3 regions of the Mesorhizobium sp. M1217 genome follow, and region 1 is predicted to be linked to each of the others. Evidence: riboswitches for the same ligand, from Rfam matches in the RefSeq annotation. Region 1 holds a riboswitch; each other region holds the start of a gene.
What was found. A riboswitch is a leader RNA that binds a small molecule or an ion and turns the genes downstream of it on or off. The one in region 1 is predicted to bind cobalamin.

Region 2: linked by a shared signal. The riboswitch ahead of NKH37_RS25795 (CbtB domain-containing protein) and the one ahead of metE (5-methyltetrahydropteroyltriglutamate--homocysteine S-methyltransferase) in region 1 are both predicted to bind cobalamin.
Region 3: linked by a shared signal. The riboswitch ahead of NKH37_RS26980 (ABC transporter ATP-binding protein) and the one ahead of metE (5-methyltetrahydropteroyltriglutamate--homocysteine S-methyltransferase) in region 1 are both predicted to bind cobalamin.

The regions. Positions count from the first base shown of each region.
Region 1 is NZ_JAMYMA010000033.1:20,878-27,016, forward strand. It holds partial or broken gene NKH37_RS32605 (MFS transporter) at 1-370, shown strand, start outside; gene NKH37_RS32610 (helix-turn-helix transcriptional regulator) at 583-1,416, shown strand; gene NKH37_RS32615 (hypothetical protein) at 2,036-2,482, shown strand; cobalamin riboswitch at 2,537-2,737, shown strand; gene metE (5-methyltetrahydropteroyltriglutamate--homocysteine S-methyltransferase) at 2,832-5,177, shown strand; gene NKH37_RS32625 (FMN-binding negative transcriptional regulator) at 5,276-5,494, opposite strand; gene NKH37_RS32630 (dihydrodipicolinate synthase family protein) at 5,529-6,139, opposite strand, start outside.
Region 2 is NZ_JAMYMA010000017.1:140,173-146,311, reverse strand. It holds gene cobO (cob(I)yrinic acid a,c-diamide adenosyltransferase) at 1-335, opposite strand, end outside; gene cobU (bifunctional adenosylcobinamide kinase/adenosylcobinamide-phosphate guanylyltransferase) at 337-858, opposite strand; gene NKH37_RS25800 (CbtA family protein) at 851-1,633, opposite strand; gene NKH37_RS25795 (CbtB domain-containing protein) at 1,649-1,828, opposite strand; cobalamin riboswitch at 1,865-2,060, opposite strand; gene NKH37_RS25790 (aromatic ring-hydroxylating oxygenase subunit alpha) at 2,201-3,394, shown strand; gene NKH37_RS25785 (MFS transporter) at 3,373-4,572, opposite strand; gene NKH37_RS25780 (heparan-alpha-glucosaminide N-acetyltransferase) at 4,821-5,819, shown strand; gene NKH37_RS25775 (methyltransferase family protein) at 5,836-6,139, shown strand, end outside.
Region 3 is NZ_JAMYMA010000019.1:87,305-93,443, reverse strand. It holds gene NKH37_RS27000 (HlyD family secretion protein) at 1-315, opposite strand, end outside; gene NKH37_RS26995 (MarR family winged helix-turn-helix transcriptional regulator) at 312-791, opposite strand; gene NKH37_RS26990 (FecCD family ABC transporter permease) at 874-1,875, opposite strand; gene NKH37_RS26985 (ABC transporter substrate-binding protein) at 1,905-2,849, opposite strand; gene NKH37_RS26980 (ABC transporter ATP-binding protein) at 2,846-3,664, opposite strand; cobalamin riboswitch at 3,757-3,960, opposite strand; gene NKH37_RS26975 (GyrI-like domain-containing protein) at 4,255-5,088, shown strand; gene NKH37_RS26970 (bifunctional helix-turn-helix transcriptional regulator/GNAT family N-acetyltransferase) at 5,126-6,061, opposite strand.

The DNA of each region.
Region 1 (6,139 bases):
GGCACCCTGGTGGAAGGTGTGGCGGCAGCTTGGCTGATGACGAGCATCGCCACCTCCCATGGAATGGTGGCGCTCGTCCAGTCATCGACCACCCTCCCCTACATGATCTTCTCCCTCGGCGGCATGGCGGCGGGAAGCTGGCTTTGGGGCGAACTGGCGGATGTCCAAGGTGTTTCGGGAGCCTTGCTCGTCCGCCAGCATGGTTCTTGTGATTGGGGGACTGATGGGCATCCTTCTGCGTCAGCCGGATTTTGAAACGCTCAATCTGGATCCGACCAACAAGTTCAGCGAACCGACGCTGCAACTTGACCTGCGGCCACGAAGCGGTCCGATCATGGTGATGGTCGACTATCGTGTCGATCAGAGAGATCCAGACTCGCCCACAATAATTATCTGAATTTCAGCAGTAATTTTTGATCGCCCATTCGTGCTGTGTACCAGCCCTGTGTCTTGGGCAAGTGGTCACGAACGGCTGTCGGAGCCTCGAAGACGCCCTAAAAACACATGCTGCGATTTTTGAACACGCTTGACGTGTTAGATTAATTCATCCACAATGCGTGTATTGCACACGCGAGGTGAGTTATGAACATGAAAGAACTTAGGGTTCGACTGGGCATGACTCAAAAAGATTTGGCAGAGCAGATGGCAACGACGCAACAGACTGTGGCCCGTTGGGAAACAGGCAAAACGCAGTTGAACGTCGAGCAGATCAAGGACCTTTGTCTCACGTTGAAATGCACAGTCGAGGAGCTGCTGGGCTGGAAGATTGATGTCGAGGAGTGGCGCACGAGCCCGTTTGCAATTGCCGATGCCGAAACGCGATACGGCACGCTCAGAATCAAGACGACTGTTGGCAGCCGCCAATATCCTATCGATGAAAAGGCGCGTGAATCGATTTTACATCAGTTGAAGGAACTTCATAATCTTCGTAGAAATAGCACAAGCAGGCCATGGCTGTATTGTTGGAGTCTTGACAACAAAATACTCTTGATCAATCCGCAATATGTCCGCACCATTGAGCTTATCGGTGACGATGTAGAGGAGATGCCAGAGTATTATCATCCAGAAATCTATCGGGCTTTGGATGACTGGGATAAGGGTGAGGTTTCAGGAAAGCTGAAGAAAGAATGCGATGCCATCATCGCAGAGATGGGTGATCAGGAAGCCGTGCGCATGGCCTCCTATGTTCGCGTCACGTATGACGACGGAGAAGATGAGTGGAACTTCTTGGATGAAGAAACCACTACGACTTTCTTCGGATTGGAAGCTGCGACGTTTGACGTTCCCCAGTGTAGTTTCGCCGAAGTGGAGGAAGAAGGTTACTACCGAGCGCGATACGCCAACCTTGATCGCGTCGCGGTGATGGAGGTTCCAAGCGACCGTTATCACAGATTGACCGCGCCCGAGGAAGCTTAGAATCATCCACGAAGGCCACATGTTACATCTCGACCTTGCGTGCTGCGTTTTCAGTGCGAGATGAAGTGAAGCGTAGGTAGTGGCAGGTAAGAGTGCTCGACCAGAAGCTCAACTGCCTCCTCAATATCGCTGCCGATGTGCCGCAGGACACGTCCACGGGAGCGTGGATAGGCGTGAAGTTCCTGCACTCCACGGTCCGCTCTCCCCATCGTCGGTATGTGCCCGACGCCATCTTGTGGACGAGCTTGGCCGCCTGCACCCGGTTGTATTCCGGCTTGCGGTCCGCCTGGGGGTCGCCGCGATGGCTATCTCCATGTCAATCGGCGCCGAACTTTGACTGCCCGCTGCTTTTGATGATTTGGCGAGGTCCCGCGCATAATCACTCTTGGTCTTCTCCTTGAGGCCCTGTGTCGCGAACTTGTGGTCCAGCAGGGCAAACAGGTCCAAGTCCCCCTCCGCGGTGGCGCTGGCTTGCCCTCACCGCCCTCGGCTTCCAATTGGGGAACCGCTTCTGCGCGCTGCACCGTGGCGATTGTCCGCCCAAGACCCATCACAAGATCGAACGCCAAACCGTGCGCGTGCACGACGATTTGCCGCTCAGGCCTCATTTGGACAGGACTTGAGCTGGCCCGGTGGTTTGAGCCGGGTTACCTTGAGCCGGTGGGCTGCGAACAAGCAGTTCGAGACATTGGCCTCGATCACTTCGCAACAGGCCGCTGCGCCGGGCCTCGGGGTGCTCCCCTCGAAATCGTTCTGTCGTATCACCGAGGGCATCACGGCCAACAGTTTCCACATGGGCAACAGCCTCGCCATTGAGCCGGATGTGGTCGCGAGCAGATCACCAACGAAGCGGTCGGAAGCTCGGAGCCGAAGTTCGACACCGAGGTGGCGTTCGCATGATGCGGGAAGCAGCACCACGGCGCTTGCCGGTAGTTTGCCGCCGGCAGCCGACGAACTCCTATCCTCCTGGACCGCTGTGCGTTATTGCTTTGATTTACCGGCCGCTCAAGGCTTCCATAGTTTCGCTTTCAAGGCGACCTTTGGCAACATGCCAACGGAAATTTAACATAACGACATAAACATTTCTTTATGCGGCGTTGACAAAGAAGCGAACTGCGGTAATTGTCTTCCGTGTCGTGGTTCTCCGTACGGCGCTGCCGCAGCGGAGCTAAGAGGGAAGCCGGTGCGATGCCGGCGCTGCCCCCGCAACTGTTAGCGGCGAGCCAACCCCACTCATGTCACTGAGGCGAATAGCCTTGGGAAGACGGGTAGAGGCTATGACCCCGCGAGCCAGGAGACCTGCCACGGCGAATTACGTCCACGGGCGGGGTGTCTCGATGGCCGCTGCAGCCTGGCGTTCGTGCCGGCCTGCTAGCGCCTTCCTTGTCACCGACGCCCCAACCATCGGGGTATGCATGACTGTCTCTCAGCAAATTCCTGTAGCAACGCTCGGCGTGCCGCGCTTCGGTCGTCGGCGAGAACTGAAATTCGCGCTTGAAAGCTACTGGTCCGGAAAATCGTCCGCTGCCGACCTTCTCACGACCGCGAAGGCGCTCCGTGCCGCTAGCTGGGAGGAGCAGCACGATCGCGGCGTGTCGAAAATCCCGTCGAACGACTTCTCGCTCTACGACCATGTGCTCGACACCGCAGCCATGGTCGGCGCCGTTCCATCCCGTTACGGCTGGAATAGCGGCGAGGTTCCACTTGACATCTACTTCGCAATGGCGCGGGGCAACCAGGGTCAGACGGAGGATTGTCGACACGCTGGTCACCAGCAGGCGGCTCATCGGTCTGATGTAACCGCGATGGAAATGACCAAGTGGTTTGACACCAACTATCACTACATTGTGCCGGAACTCAACGATGATCAGACGTTCGCCCTCTCGTCGACGAAACCGGTCGATTACTTCATCGAGGCTAAAGCTCTCGGCGTTCACACACGCCCAGTCATCCTTGGACCGATCACCTTCCTCAAGCTGGCGAAATCGCCTGCCGAAGGCTTCGATCCCATCGCGCTCCTGCCGCGGCTGCTGCCCGTCTACGAGCAACTCCTGCAGAGGCTGAAGCTGTCTGGAGCCGACTGGGTGCAGATCGATGAGCCAGCGCTTGTCCTCGATCTGAACCCGAACGAACGAGCTGCGTTCGAATTCGCCTATGGCCAGCTGTCGAAAGCCGCGCCCGAGCTGAAGATCATGCTGGCTACCTATTTCGGGCCGCTGCGAGACAATCTCGAAACCGCGGTTTCTCTGCCCCTGGCCGGGCTGCATATTGATCTCGTGCGCGCTCCCGAGCAGCTGGAAACGGTGGGTCGGCTCGCACCGAAGGATCTGGTGCTCTCGCTTGGCTTGATCGATGGCCGCAACATCTGGCGTGCGAACCTGCCCGCCATTCTCGACCGCATCAAACCGATCGTCGCCGGCTGGCCCTTGGACCGCGTCGAGATCGCGCCTTCTTGCTCGATGCTGCATGTGCCGATCGACCTCCGCATGGAGACGGAACTCGACGCGGACATCAGGTCGTGGCTCGCCTTCGCGGCCCAGAAGACCGACGAGTTGGTGTTGCTTGCCCGGGCCCTGTCCCAAGGCAGGGATGCGGTGGCAGGCGCGTTGAAAGCGTCTGCCGAGGCTGCCGCCACTCGCGTGACATCCACGAAGATCCATGACCCGCTGGTTGAGGGGCGGATCGCCAGCATTGACGACAGCATGAAGCGACGAGAGAGCGCTTTTGCCGAGCGCTCCAGAGTCCAGGCCGGCACGCTCGGGCTGCCGCCGTTCCCGACGACGACCATCGGGTCCTTCCCGCAGACGCCGCAGGTACGCAGGGCGCGGGCCGCTCATGCGAAGGACCAGCTGAGCTATGTCGACTACGAGACCTTCCTGAAGAAGGAGATCGAGGCTGCAATTCGCTGGCAGGAAGAGATCGGGCTGGACGTGCTGGTGCACGGTGAGTTCGAACGAAACGACATGGTACAGCATTTCGGCGAGCAGCTGTCCGGCTTCGCCTTCACCCAGCATGCCTGGGTGCAGAGCTATGGGTCGCGTTACGTGCGCCCCCCCATCATCTTCGGCGACGTATCGAGGCCCAATCCGATGACGCTGCGCTGGTGGCAGTTCGCCCAGTCGCTTACGGAAAACCCTGTGAAGGGAATGCTCACAGGCCCAGTGACCATTCTCAACTGGTCATTTGTTCGCGACGACGTACCCCGCTCCGAAGCATGCCGCCAGATCGCGCTCGCCATCCGCGACGAAGTGACGGATCTCGAATGGTCCGGCGCAAGGATGATCCAGATCGATGAGGCCGCGTTTCGCGAAGGATTGCCACTGCGCCAGTCTGATTGGAACGACTATCTCGACTGGGCTGTCGAATGCTTCCGGATCGCTTCAACGGGTGTAAAGGACGCGACTCAAATCCATACCCACATGTGCTATTCGGAGTTCAACGAGATCATCGACGCGATCGCTGAAATGGATGCGGATGTCATTTCGATTGAGACGTCGCGCTCGAAAATGGAACTGCTGGACGCCTTCACGAGCTCCAAATATCCGAATGAAATCGGGCCCGGAGTCTACGACATTCACTCACCACGGGTCCCGGAAGTCGGCGAGATTTCGGATCTCGTCATGCTTGCCCGCGAGCGACTGTCCGATGCCCAACTGTGGGTAAACCCGGACTGTGGCCTCAAAACCCGCAAGTGGGAGGAGGTCCGCCCTGCCCTCATGAACATGGTTGCTGCAGCACGCGCGCTCCGGGAGAAAGTGTAGGCCGGAAGGTTTCCTGGTTGCTCACCATGTGGTGAGTTAGCGGCTGCCGCATGTGGGCCGTGAATGTGCCAAAACGCGATCACATCCTTTGAAATAAGTCACTCGAGCGAGAGAGTGCACTTTCCTTCGGCACGTGTACTAATCGCGCAGGAATAAAGGGAACCGTTTTCTCCCTGTGACGTGTCGAGTTCGAAGGGGATGTGATTGGCGTCGAGACCGCTCCGGCCATGGGTTATCAGCATGCCAAGTGCGCTGTTCTCGATCAGTTCGTAAAGGACTTTTCGGCTCGGTTCATCGAAATGCGCGGGTACATACATGACAGGTTCCTTCACTGGCCGCCGGGTTCGCTGTTCACCGGTTGACATCCGATGGCAAGCGTTCCAACGCGGCGGCGATCTGGCGCTTCGCTGCTGAGGGCAGAGGCAGGATGGGACGCGGGGGGTCGGCACGGCAAATGTCGAGCAATTCGGCAAGTGCATAGACGACGCGAAGGCTCGAGAACTCCTTGAAGAGGCTCCAGAGCGGCGCAAGCGTGGCATCGATCCGTCGCGCTTCGGCCGCATCGCCCTGTTGCGCCGCCGTGACGATCTTCACGCAGACCTCGGGCAGGATGCCGGCGAGGACGCTGTACCATGTGTCGGCGCCGGCGATTATGGCCTCTGCAGCGTTCCAGTCGCCGCTGTAGCCGATCGAGAACCCTTCCGGCACAGTGCGCCTCTGGTCGGCCAGATGGCTCTTGATCGCATCGCCCTTGTCTGTCGGATTCTTGATAGCGACAATCCCACTTACCTTTGCCAGGCGGCTGACGAGTGCTGGGGTGAAATGGAAATGCGTCGTTCCTGGATTGTCGTAGACGACGATCGGCAGGCCGCTCTCGCACGCCACCGTCGAGAAATGTTCGAACACCTCGTCATCAGTGAGCGGGGTGTAAGAGGCGGCGGCAAGCAACCCCGCGGCAGCCC
Region 2 (6,139 bases), on a different contig from region 1:
GCGATGTCGCGTTTCAGGTCCTGCGTCTCCCAGGTAAAGCCCTCGCCCATGGCGTGCCAGACGACGCGGTCGCCGAAGCAGGCAAAAGCATCCTTCTCGCCGGTGTGCCATTTGCCTTTGATGAACTGGACGACGCCGACGCGCTTGCCGTAGCCGAGCATTCTGAGCGCCAGCCCGAAGGCGGCCGTGGTCTTGCCCTTGCCCGGACCGGTGTTGACGATCAACAGCCCTTTCTCGACCGTCTTGGCTGCAACCTCGGCGTCCTGCACCGCCTTGCGCTTGGCCATCTTGGCGCGGTGGCGCTCCTCGTCCTTGGGGTCGATAGTATCAGCCATGTCATTTCACCCTGAGCGGCAGCCCCGCCACCATCAAAAGCACGGTGTCAGCGACGGCGGCAACGTCCTGGTTCAACCGGCCGGCCGCGTCGCGAAACCGTCTTGCCAGCGCATTCTCCGGCACGATGCCCTGGCCGACCTCGTTGGACACCACGAACCAGCGTCCACGCGGCCGCGACAGCACATCTGCCAGCCTTCGGCATTCGGCCTCGACATCATGTTCGGCCAGCATATGGTTGGTCAGCCACAGCGTCAGGCAATCGATCAGCACCGGCTGGCCGTCAGGCAGTGCCTCGATCGCGCCGGCAAGGTCGAGCGGCGCCTCGATGGTCGTCCAGCCGGCGCTGCGGCGCGAGCGGTGCAGCGCGATCCGTTCGCGCATCTCCTCGTCATAGGCTTGCGCCGTCGCGATATAGCTCCATGGCGCCGGACAGGCACTCACCAGCCTCTCGGCATGCACGCTCTTGCCGGAGCGCGCACCGCCGATGATCAGGGTCAGCGCCCCGGCAGCGCGGTCAGGCAAAGCTGTCGCGCAGGCTGGTCGCCGTGCCGGTGAAGCGGCCGCGCACCACGCCGACGACCGCGCCGAGCACCAGCCAGAACACCAGATTGGTCAGCGTCACCGCCACCACGAACTGATGATGCAGGCCTTCCGGGATTGTCGTCTCGAAGCTGTCGGGCTGCGGCGCGCCGACAATATGCGGCGCCACCATCAACGCCACCGCAAGGACCGCCAGCGGCAGCGATCTGCGGAAGGCGAGCAGGCCGAGACCGGCGGCGGTCGCCACCACCGTTGCCCACCACCAGATCTGGCGTTGGACAAGGTCGGCCGCCGGCATTGCCGGCAATTCCGGCGGCAGGCCGAGGCCCGGCGCCAGCGTGAACACGGCAAAGCCGGCAAGCCCCCAGAACAGGCCCTGGCGCCAATTGCCGATGCCGCCGGCGAACTCCGAAACCGCAACCAGGACCAACGCGAAGCCGATGCCGGTGACGATATTGGCAACGACGCTGAAGGCAAAACGTTCGAAACCGTCGGCCGGCGCCCAGCCTTCGTCCTCCGCCGGAGCCATTGCTTCAGCCGGTGCCGGCGCGGCGCTGCTTATAGCCATCGTGCCCCCGGCGTTTTCGACCGGTGCCGCAGGTGCCGCGGCATGGTCATGGCCGCCGCCGGCCTGTTCGTAGACTTCCGCCTTCAGGATCAGCGGCACCGTGGCATAGGCCTGCATGCAGGCGAGAACGACGCCGGCCACGAGCCCTGCGATCGCCGCGATGAACACGACGTTGCGAAACAGTGTCATGATGTCAGCCCCTTGTCAGTGGCAGGGAAAGCCCATCGAGTGGCGATAGTCGTGGGCGGCATTGTGGACCGCATCGATGTGCGAGAAGCCGACAAAGCCCATGACGAAAATGCCGAGGAATGCAGCAAGCGCCAGCTGCATGAAACGCGACTGCGAGGAGACGGAAGCGCCGAGCGAGACGGAAGCGGTATTCATGTCTTGTCCTTTCGCCCTCCACCCGAGGGCATAGAAGTCAGTTTCCTGTCGCCGGCAGGTCTCCTGGCTCGCGGATCAGCGCCCTTCCCCACCTTCCCGAAGAAAATCTTCAGTGGCATATGGAGAGGACTACCGCACACAGTTGCGGGGGCAGCCACGGCATTGGGCAAGAATTTCGCCCGCACCGCATTCCCTCTTGGTTCCAAACGGAACCGACGACATCAGCGACTATAGGCAGAATCGCCGCGCCCGGCAAACCAAATTCCGCCGGATCGTGTGGCGAATGCGCCGCCTCGCCAAGCTCGCCGGCCGGCGCCGCAATTGACAATTCTCACAGCCGGGTGTCGGCTGGCGGATGGGGAGGAAGCCGGCATGCAACCCAGCCCGAATGAGCGCGGTCCCTATAACGGCCTGACGCGGGCCGAGCCGACGCTGCCGTCATCGGCCTATTGGGACATCGCAGGCTATCAGCGCGATCTCGAGGCCATCTGGTATCGCAATTGGCTGCTGGTCTGCCGCGAGGCCGACCTTGCCCATCCGCTGGCTTTCAGGACGTTTCGCATAGGCACGCAGGAGGTCGTCGTGCTGCGCGACGAGACCGGCGAATTGCGCGCCTTTCACAACACCTGCCGGCATCGCGGCTCGCAGCTTTGCCAGCAGAGCGAAGGACGGCTGAAGGCGCGGCTCATCACCTGCCCCTACCACGCCTGGTCCTATTCGCTGCGCGGCGATCTGGTGCGCGTGCCATCGAAATCGCTGCCGGACGGTTTCGACAAGGCCGATCATCCGCTCTACCGCGTAGCACTGTCGGTGTGGAGCGGTTTCGTTTTCGTCAACCTCGCGGAAGACGCTGCCGGTTCGGCTGAAACATCCTTCGATCCGGCATCCGGCAACCTCGCCAACTGGCCGCTGGAAACGCTGCTGAGCGGCCATGTGCTGCGCAAGGTTATGAACTGCAACTGGAAGATATTTTGGGAGAACTTCAACGAGTGCCTGCACTGCCCTGGCGTCCACAAGGACCTGTCGCGGCTGGTGCCGATCTATGGCCGCGGCCTGATGGGCCGGCACGACGACCCCGAATGGGCGCGCCACGCCGACAATGACGCGCCGGAATTTGCCGGCGGCTTGCGGGCCGGGGCCGAAACCTGGTCGCGCGACGGGCGCGTCCACGGCTCGGTCTTTTCGAGCCTGACGCCGGCCGAGCGTGCTGCCGGGCAGACCTATGCCACCAACTTGCCGTCGATGTTCGTCGTCGGCCATGTCGACTATGTCAGGACCGTGCGGCTGGTGCCGCTTGGGCCGGAGCAGACCGAACTCACCGCCGAATGGCTTTTTTCGCCCGAAGCGCTCGCCGATCCGGCAGCGGATATCGACAACATCGTCGCCTTCGGCACCCAGGTGCTGGAGGAAGATGCTGATATCTGCGAGGTCAACCAGAAGGGCCTGCGCTCGATGCGCCACAAGGCCGGCGTGCTGATGCCCGAGGAATATGACTTGCACCGCTTCCACAACTGGGTGCTCGAGCGGCATGCGGCGCTTGAACATCAAAGCGATTTGGGCAGATAGCGCCAGGTGACGAAGCCGCAGACCGCCGCCAGCAGGCCGAGCGTCGCGAAAACCGCGCCCAGGCCGCAGAACGCCAGCACCACCGAATAGACCAGCGGCGGCGTCAGCTCGGAAAAGTCGAGATAGGTGCGGTAGACCGCCGCCATCTGCGCCCGCTCATACGAGCGCACCGAGCGCATGAACGCGGTCGAGCCCAGCGCATCGAGCGCTATGGTGAAGAAGGCACCGCAAAGCAGCAACGCGCCGGTGACGAGCGGCGCGGCCTCGCCGACGGCGCCGGCCGCCAGCAGCGTCGCCGACATGGCGAAATAGGCAAACGTCATGGTGCGCCGGCCGCCGAAACGCTTTCCCGCCCTGCCCCAGAAGATGGCCATGAACAAAAGCGCATTGCCGGCCGAAATCAAGAGGCCGCCGGCGAGCTTGCCCTCGCCGGTGATCACCATGAACAGCGGCCCATAGACAAAGAACGTCGTCCAGAAGCAGGAACGGCCGAAGGCGATCAGCCAGGCCAGCCTCAGCCTTGGCTGCGCGACGAAGCGGCCGATATTGGGCAGCGGATTGACCGGCCGCGTCTTGCCCGGGCGGATCGACGGGTTGTCGCCAAGCCGGTAGGTCCAGAACAGCGCCAGCAGGGCCATGGCGAAGACGGCCACCGCGCTATGCGCGGCATAGATGCCGAAACGCGTGTAGAGGAAAATGCCGAGCGTCGGCCCGGCGGTCCAGGCAAGCATCGACCACGCCATGCGCAGCGACTCGGCCTGCATGAAATCGGTCTTGCGGATATGGTCCATGATGTAGAGGTTGAGCGTGATCGCCAGCGCGCTGGCGCCGATGACGCGGCAGAGCATGCCGACCGTTTGGCCAGCAAGCGTATGAGTGACGAAGAACAGCGAGCCGACGGCCAGCAGGCAGGCACCGGCGGTATAGACCCAGCGCCGGGCAAAGCGCCGGATCAGCATCGGCATGAACAGCGTCGCCGAGAGGCCGAGCATTGCCACGACCGTGTAGAGGATCGAGACGATCTGCTCGTTGTGCAGGATCTCATAGGCCTGGATCGGGATGACGCTGGAGACGGTGGCGCGCGCGAACGATTCGACCGCATAAAGCGAGGCGAAGGTGCGTGCATCCGCCGGCCGCAAGGCCGCAAGCCAGATAGGATGGCGCACATGGGTAGCCATTGCTTTCCCCGAAGCAGAATCGCCCAAAGCAAGGGTTTGGAGCACAAATCTGCCGCGGCGATTCCTGGCCGGGTAACAGGAAACCGACGCCTTCACGGCAAAAAGCGAAGCCGGCCAAAGGCTTTCCGGCTCTGGCCTAAAGCGAGTTCTAATGCTGACCCGCGCCAACGCGACGCGAGGACTGCTTCTTTTGACGGTGGCAACCGTGATAGTCGTCTTGCCGGGGCTGAACCAAGACAGCGAGACCGATGAGCATCGCCACGCCGACCACCGCCGTTCAGGATCAACCGAAGGCGAAGCGCATCGCCGCCATCGACATCGCACGCGGCATCGCTTTGCTTGCCATGGCGAGCTATCATTTCACCTGGGATCTCGAATTTTTCGGCTACACCGATCCCGGCCTCACCGCCTTCGGCTGGTGGAAAATCTACGCGCGCTGCATCGCCTCGAGCTTCCTGTTCCTGGTCGGCGTCAGCCTCTATCTCGCCCATGGCAAGAAAATCCGCTGGACAGGCTTCTGGAAGCGCTTCGCCATGGTTGCCGGGGCGGCTCTCGCAATATCGCTGGTCACCCGAATCGCCACGCCCGACGGCTTCATTTTTTTCGGCATATTGCACGAGATCGCGCTCGCCAGCCTGCTCGGCCTGGCGTTCCTGCGGCTGCCGGCGCTGCTGACACTGCTTGTCGCGGCGTTTGTCATCGCGGCGCCCTTCTACCTCAGATCCGAGGCCTTCGATCATCCGGCTTTGTGGTGGGTCGGTCTATCGGCGACCAATCCGCACTCCAACGACTATGTTCCGCTACTGCCCTGGTTCGGCGCCGTGCTTGCCGGCATCGCGGTTACCAAACTCGCCGCCACCTCCGGCGTGCTGACCCGGCTGTCGGCCATGACGCCAGGCCGCTGGGCAAACCCGCTGGTCTTCATCGGCCGGCACAGCCTTGCCTTTTATCTGATCCATCAGCCGCTGCTGATCGGCTCGGTCTGGCTGTTTTCGCAATTCATGCCGGCGCGGGTCGAAAGCAGGGAGGTGAACTTTCTGAAATCCTGCCAAATATCCTGCGAGCAGGCGCGCGACACCGAGTTCTGCTCCAGCTATTGTGCCTGCATGCTGGACACTCTCCAGGGCGAAGCCTCGCTTGACCGGCTCTACAGCAACGACCAGTCCCCGGAGTGGAAGACGCATATTGGCGAGCTCGCCGGCACCTGCACCGCCCAAACCGAGACGGCGGAACCGAGAACGCGCTAATCGAGGGAGGACAACAATGACCGACAGTCACCCGAAACCCGTGCAGCAAAATCCTGGGCAGCCGAAGCTGGGGGACATCCCATGGCCGCCGCTGATCTATGTCGCCGCCATCATCGTCAGCGTCGCGCTAGGGTTTTTCTATCCACTGCCGTGGATCGGCGATCTTCTCGGCGACATCCTGTTCGCCGCCGGCCTTGTGGGGTTGGTGGCGGTCGCCGCGCTCTGGTTCACCGCGATCCGCACCATGATCCGCGCCAAAACGACGCTCAACCCCAACGGCGTGCCGGACCATCTGGTGACCACCGGACCCTTCGCCGTCA
Region 3 (6,139 bases), on a different contig from region 1:
AGACTGGTTGTCGAAAATATCGACCTGAACGATGCGGCCCGCCGTATCGGCGGCTATCGACACCTTGGCCTGCTGCAGATTGGCGTTCTCGGTCTCCTGATAGCGGCCGCCGGTCACCCAGACATAGCTGCCGCCGGCGATCAACGCAGCGGGCAGCACAAACATCAAAAGGAAGCGGCCGGCACGACGCTTCTTCTTCGGCGCCACTGGCGCCGGAGCTACCTGCGGAGCGACCGTTACCGGAGCTGCCGGCTTCGCGGGAGCTTCCATCTCCAGCTTGGCCGCATTCTTATCTACTTTGGCTACCGCGTTCATGCTGCTGCGCCTTCCGTATTCTTCACTTTTTCCGAGGGCGGCGTCTCACCATCCGCAAGATTCTGCACCATTGTCTCCAGCGCCTTGACCAGGACGCGGCGATCTTCCGGCGAAACGCCAACGAGCGATTCCTCATACACCTCGCCGGCAAGGCTCTTGACGTGGGCGTAGGCTGCGTTCGCCTTGGCGGTCGGGAAAATCATGCGCACTCGTCTGTCGGTTGCGTCGGGACGGCGCTCGATCCAGCCGCCCTCCTCCATGCGATCGACAAGGCGCGAGACGCTGATCGGCTCGATTTCGAGAAGCTCGGCAAGCCGCGCCTGCGCGACACCCGCCTCCTTGGCGACACGGACCAGAAGCCGCCATTGCGCCGAAGAAAGGCCGAAACCACTGGCGCGCGCCTCGAAGCGCTTGCGCATCAGGCGCTGCACGTCGTGGATCAAAAAGCCCAATCTGTCGATGCCGTCGGAAACCATGAGCGACATATATAATAAGCGTGCTTATAATTCAAGGAACCCGGATTGTGCCAGAAGGCGGCAAATGTACATGGCAGTCACATCATGAGCGATTGCGAATGAGCATCGTGACCACGAAGAAAGCGCCGACCGAACTGGTGATGATGCCGATCGGCAGTTCCTGCGGCGGCAGCAGCGTGCGCGCGAGAAGGTCGCTTGCCAGCAACAGCACCGCTCCGAAGAGGGCGCAGCTTGCAATCAGGCGCAGATGAAGCGGGCCGGCCAGGGTCCTGGACAGATGTGGGATCATCAAGCCAACGAAACCTATGACGCCTGCGACCGAGACAAGGATCGCCGTCGAGAAAGCGGCGACGAGAAATGTCATCCTGCGCATCCGCGCAACCGGGACGCCGAGGCTTTCAGCGGCATTCTCGCCGGCCAGGAAAGCGTCGAGCCGGCGGTGGTTCCAAAGTCCATAAACAAGGATGGTGCCTGCGCCCAGAGCAGCCAGCTCGATATTGTCCCAACGGGCCAGCCCGAGCCCGCCCATCGTCCAGAACAACACCGAGTGAGCGGCGCGCTGGTCTCCGGCAAAGACGAGATAGTTAGTCAAGGCGGTGAACATGAACGAGACGGCAAGCCCGGCGAGGATCAGCCGTTCGGGGCCTTGCCCCCTCACCCGCGAAACCAGCAAAAGCACGATGCCGGCGGCCAATACGCCGCCCGTGAAGGCCGCGACCGGCAACGTCCAGATACCGAAATGGTCGCCAAAAATGGTGATGACGGAAACCGCGCCGGCCGCGGCTCCGGACGACAGGCCGAGCAAGAACGGATCTGCGAGGTCGTTGCGCGTTACCGTCTGCAGCAGCGCGCCGATGACGCCCAGCCCGGCGCCGACACAGATGGCCATAATCGTGCGCGGTAGCCTAAGATCGAGGACGATCTTGGCAATCGGGATCTTGCCGGCCGGACCGGACACGATGTCTCCGTCCAGCCCGGCGGCATGTCCGAGCGCAGCAATCACGTCGCTCAACGCGATGACCGTCGATCCATAGGCAATCGACAGCAGAGCAAGAGCGGCAATCGCTGCTGCTCCTGCTGTCATCGCCAATTCGAACGCTCTCTGGCGCAAGCTCAGAAAGCTTCCGGGTGCATCGCCCTGGCGATCTTGCCGATCGCCTCGATGTTGGCAGGCCCAGGCGTCAGTTCGGCATAGCGCAGCGCAATGAAGTGCTCATTTTTGACCGCCGCAGTCTCCTTCATCGCCGGATGAGCTTTCAGGAAATCGAGCAGTTTTCTGTAGCCGCCGTCCTGGTAGTCGAGCAGGATAAGAAATTGCGGATTGCGGGCCGCCACCGTCTCCCAATCCGTATTGCCCCAGCTCGTCGGCATGTCGGCCATGATGTTGTCGCCGCCGGCTGCGGCGATCATGGCGCTGGGGATCGCGAACTTGCCTGATGTGAAGGGTTTGTCTTCGCCGGAGTCGTAAAGAAACACACGCGTTCCCGTGCGGTCGCCGATCTTTGCCGTGATATCGGCGAGCTGCGCCTTCCAGTTCGAAACAAGCTTTCCCGCCTCCGCCTCCTTGCCAAAAATCTTGCCCAGCTTTTCGACATCACCATAGAGCAGGTCCATCGAGGCTGCGGGGCGGTTCTGGTCGAGATGGACGCAACTTTCCGTCAGCACCAGCGTCTTGATACCGTGCGGGGCCAGCGTATCGGGCGTCACCTCGCCGCCAGGCTTCATGCCGTAATACCAGCCGGCGAAGAAGAAATCGGGCTCGACGGCGACGAGGTTTTCGAGGGTCGGGTATTTCGGCGCGAGTTCCGGGATCGCGCCCTGCTCGGCCTTGAATTCCGGACCGACCTTATACCATCCGGTGATGCCGGTCAGGCCGACGATCGATGGTTGCAGCCCCAGCGCGAAGGCCATCTCCGCCATGTTCAAATCTTGGATGACGGCGCGCTTCGGCGCGGCGTCGAACGTCAGCGGCGTGCCGCAGCTATCAACGGTTACCGGGAAAGCGAAGGCGGTCTGGGCAAGTAGGAGGGAGGCAAAAGACAGTACGAGGCGTTTCACGGATGTTGCTCCTTGGTCAAATCGGGATGTGAAGAGGCGCGGTTCGGAACGTCGAAGACCGTGAGTTCGCGGTCTTCGGTGGGATGGCGCAGCCAAAGCACGTCAACGCCGAAAATCTCGCGGATCAACTTCTTGGTCAGCGCCTCGCGCGGACTGGCAAGTGCCTGCAGGCGGGCCTCGTTCATCACCGCGACCCTGGTGGCAAATGGCGTGACAAGCGACAGATCATGAAGCACCGCCACGACGGTCATGCCAAACTGCGATACGAGTTCGAGAAGGTCGCTGCGGGCGCGCGGATCGAGATGATTGGTCGGTTCATCGAGGAACAGGATTTTGGGCTCCTGGGCGATGGCGCGCGCCAACTGGGCGCGTTGCCGCTCGCCACCGGATAGCGAGCCGATCGTGCGGCCGAGCAGCGGCAGCAGGCCGGTTCTGCGAAGTGCTTCAATGACGATGTCGCGTTGCTCGCTCCTCCGTCGCAAGCCGGCATGCGGGACGCGCCCAAGCTCGACGTAGTCGATCACGGCAAGCCGCGGATCAGGCTGGTCGGTCTGGCCAACGACCGCCATGTGCAGTGCCCGCTCGGCGGCCGAAAACCTCTCCAGCCGGCGTCCGGAAAATCTCACATCTCCCGCGCTTGGCCGCAGCGTACCGCATAGCATGCGCAGCAGCGTCGTCTTGCCGGCGCCGTTGGGGCCGATGATGGCGAGGCGGTCGCCCGGCGCTATCGAAAGGCTCACCGCGCTGACCAGGCACCGGCCATTCGTCGTCGCGCTCAGTTCACACGCTTCAAGAAGAGGCTGGGAGGCGTCCAACTTGCCGTCACTTTCTCAATGGCGACGGAAGGAAGCTGGACGGACCGGCCGACAAGACCGATGTCCACGTCTCCTCCCGGCACACCCCGTCCGGTCAACTCATGCTGATGGCAGGTCTCCTGGCTCGCGGGTCTTTGCGCCATCCTGCCTTCCCAGCCTTGCCGGCCAGTGGCACTTCGGATTTTGCTAACCGCTTACAGTTGCGGGGGCAGCCACGGCCTCGATCCGAAGATCTCACCGTGTTCCCTTTTCACCCCTTGCCTTTCGACTCGGGGACCATCAGTCAGCCACCCTAGTTTTCCGCCAATCACAGCGCAATAAGTCTTGTCAGAAGGAGCCATATAGACCTCGTGATGTAATAACGTTACATTTAAAAGGACGTTTGCCCGCTTCCTGTCAAGCCTTTTCGCGCGACGCCTGCGACTTGCCGACGACCGTCGCTCTCGATTTGCGCAGTGCGCAATTTCGATCAAACTGCCTCCGCCAGGAAGCGGCACCATAATCTTGCCAATATAAGACATGGCCAATGTAAAGACTGGGCCATGTAAAGACTGGGCCAATGCGGAGACTGGGCCAATGCGAGGTGCCAAATGAATCCGATCGAGAAAGCCTTGTGGTTCGTCGAAAGCCATCTGCCCGAAGCAGTCTCGCTGGACGATGTCGCCAAGATCAGCGGGGTGTCGCGCTTTCATGTGACGCGGGCTTTCGGCGCGGCTACCGGCCGTTCGGTGATGAGCTACGTCCGTTCTCGCCGACTGACCGAAGCGGCGCGCAAGCTTGGCGCCGGCGCACCCGACATCCTCTCGGTCGCGCTCGACGCCGGCTATGCCTCGCATGAGGCCTTCACCCGCGCCTTCCGCGACCAGTTCGGCACCACGCCGGAACTGGTGCGCGCACAAGGCTCGCTCGACAACCTCGATCTTGTGGAGCCGATCCTGATGGACCAGTCCTTTCTCGCCACTCTCGAACCGCCGCGTTTTGAGACCAGCCGGCCGTTTCTCATCGCCGGTCTCGGCGAGCGCTACAGCTGCGAAACCAGCGCCGGCACCCCGATGCAGTGGCAGCGGTTCGGCCCCTATATTGGCAACATTCCTGGCGAGATCGGCGACGTCGCCTATGGCGTCTGCGTCAACGGCGACGACGCCGGCAATTTCGACTACATCGCTGGCGTCGAAGTGTCCGATTTTTCGGACCTGCCGAGGGAGTTTTGGCGTGTGCGCGTGCCGGCGCAGAAATACGCCGTGTTCGCCCATCGTGACCATATCTCGACCATCCGCCGCACGGTCAACACGATCTGGAACAAATGGCTGCCAGCCTCTGGGCACGAGATCGCCGATGCGCCGGAATTCGAGCGCTACGGCCCCGAATTTGATCCGCGCAGCGGCAATGGCGGGCTGGAAATCTGGATACCGGTCAAAGGGTGAGGCACGGCAGGCCGGCGCCGAAGCGCCGGAAGCGCTGCTACAACTCCAAATTCCAGTTCTGGCCGACCAGATCCTTGCCGAAGGAATGGTGGCGCTCCTCGTCGGTCAATTTAAAGCCCGCAGCCTCATAGATGTGGCGGGCGGCGGCGAGCACGTCGTTGGTCCACAGCGTCAGTGTCCTGTAACCCGTGGCGCGGCAAAAGCCGATACATTCCTCGACCAGCCGCTTGCCGATGCCGAGACCTCGCGCCGAGGGCTCGACGTAGAGCAGGCGCAATTTCGCCACCGCGTCCGACTGGCGCACGACGAAGACGGAGCCGACGACCTCGCCTTCCCGCTCGGCGATCCAGCTGCGTTCCCATTTCGGATCGAAGGATTTGACGAAGGCACCGAGGATTTCGGCGACCAGCGCTTCATAGGTTTCGTCCCAGCCATATTCCTGCGCGTAGAGCAGGCCCTGGCGATGAATAATCCAGCCGATGTCGCCGACTTGCAGAGGCCGCAGCATATAGGGAATTTTGGGCTCGGCGCTTCCGCCCAGCAAACGCTGCACCGTCTGCATGGCTTTGACCAGCCTGTCCTGTTCGGCATCCGAAAGCCGGTCGAGCAAAGCCGCGACCTGGTCGTGCGAGCCCTGGTTCAGCGGTGCGAAGGCCTGCCGCCCGGCCTTGGTCAGCGCGATCGACGAGCGCCGCGCATCCGCCTCGATCGTGGCACGCTCGACCAGATCACGCTCCTCGAACTTCTTCAGCAGCCGGCTGAGATAACCGGCATCGAGGCCGAGATCGCGCCCAAGATCGGTGGCGGTCAGGCCATCGCGATGCGCCAGCTCATAGAGCACCCGCGCCTCGGTCAGCGAGAAGGTGCTTTTCAGCAGCCCTTCGTCGAGCAGCCCGATCTGGCGGGTATAAAAGCGGTTGAAGGCCCGCACCGCGTCGATCCGCTCCTTGCCTGGGTGATGATGAATGGTCATGGCATCCTCCTCCGGGCAAGATCAGCGATTTAGTTGACTTGGTCAAGTATCTGTTTGAAGCATCCGTTTGAAGCAATT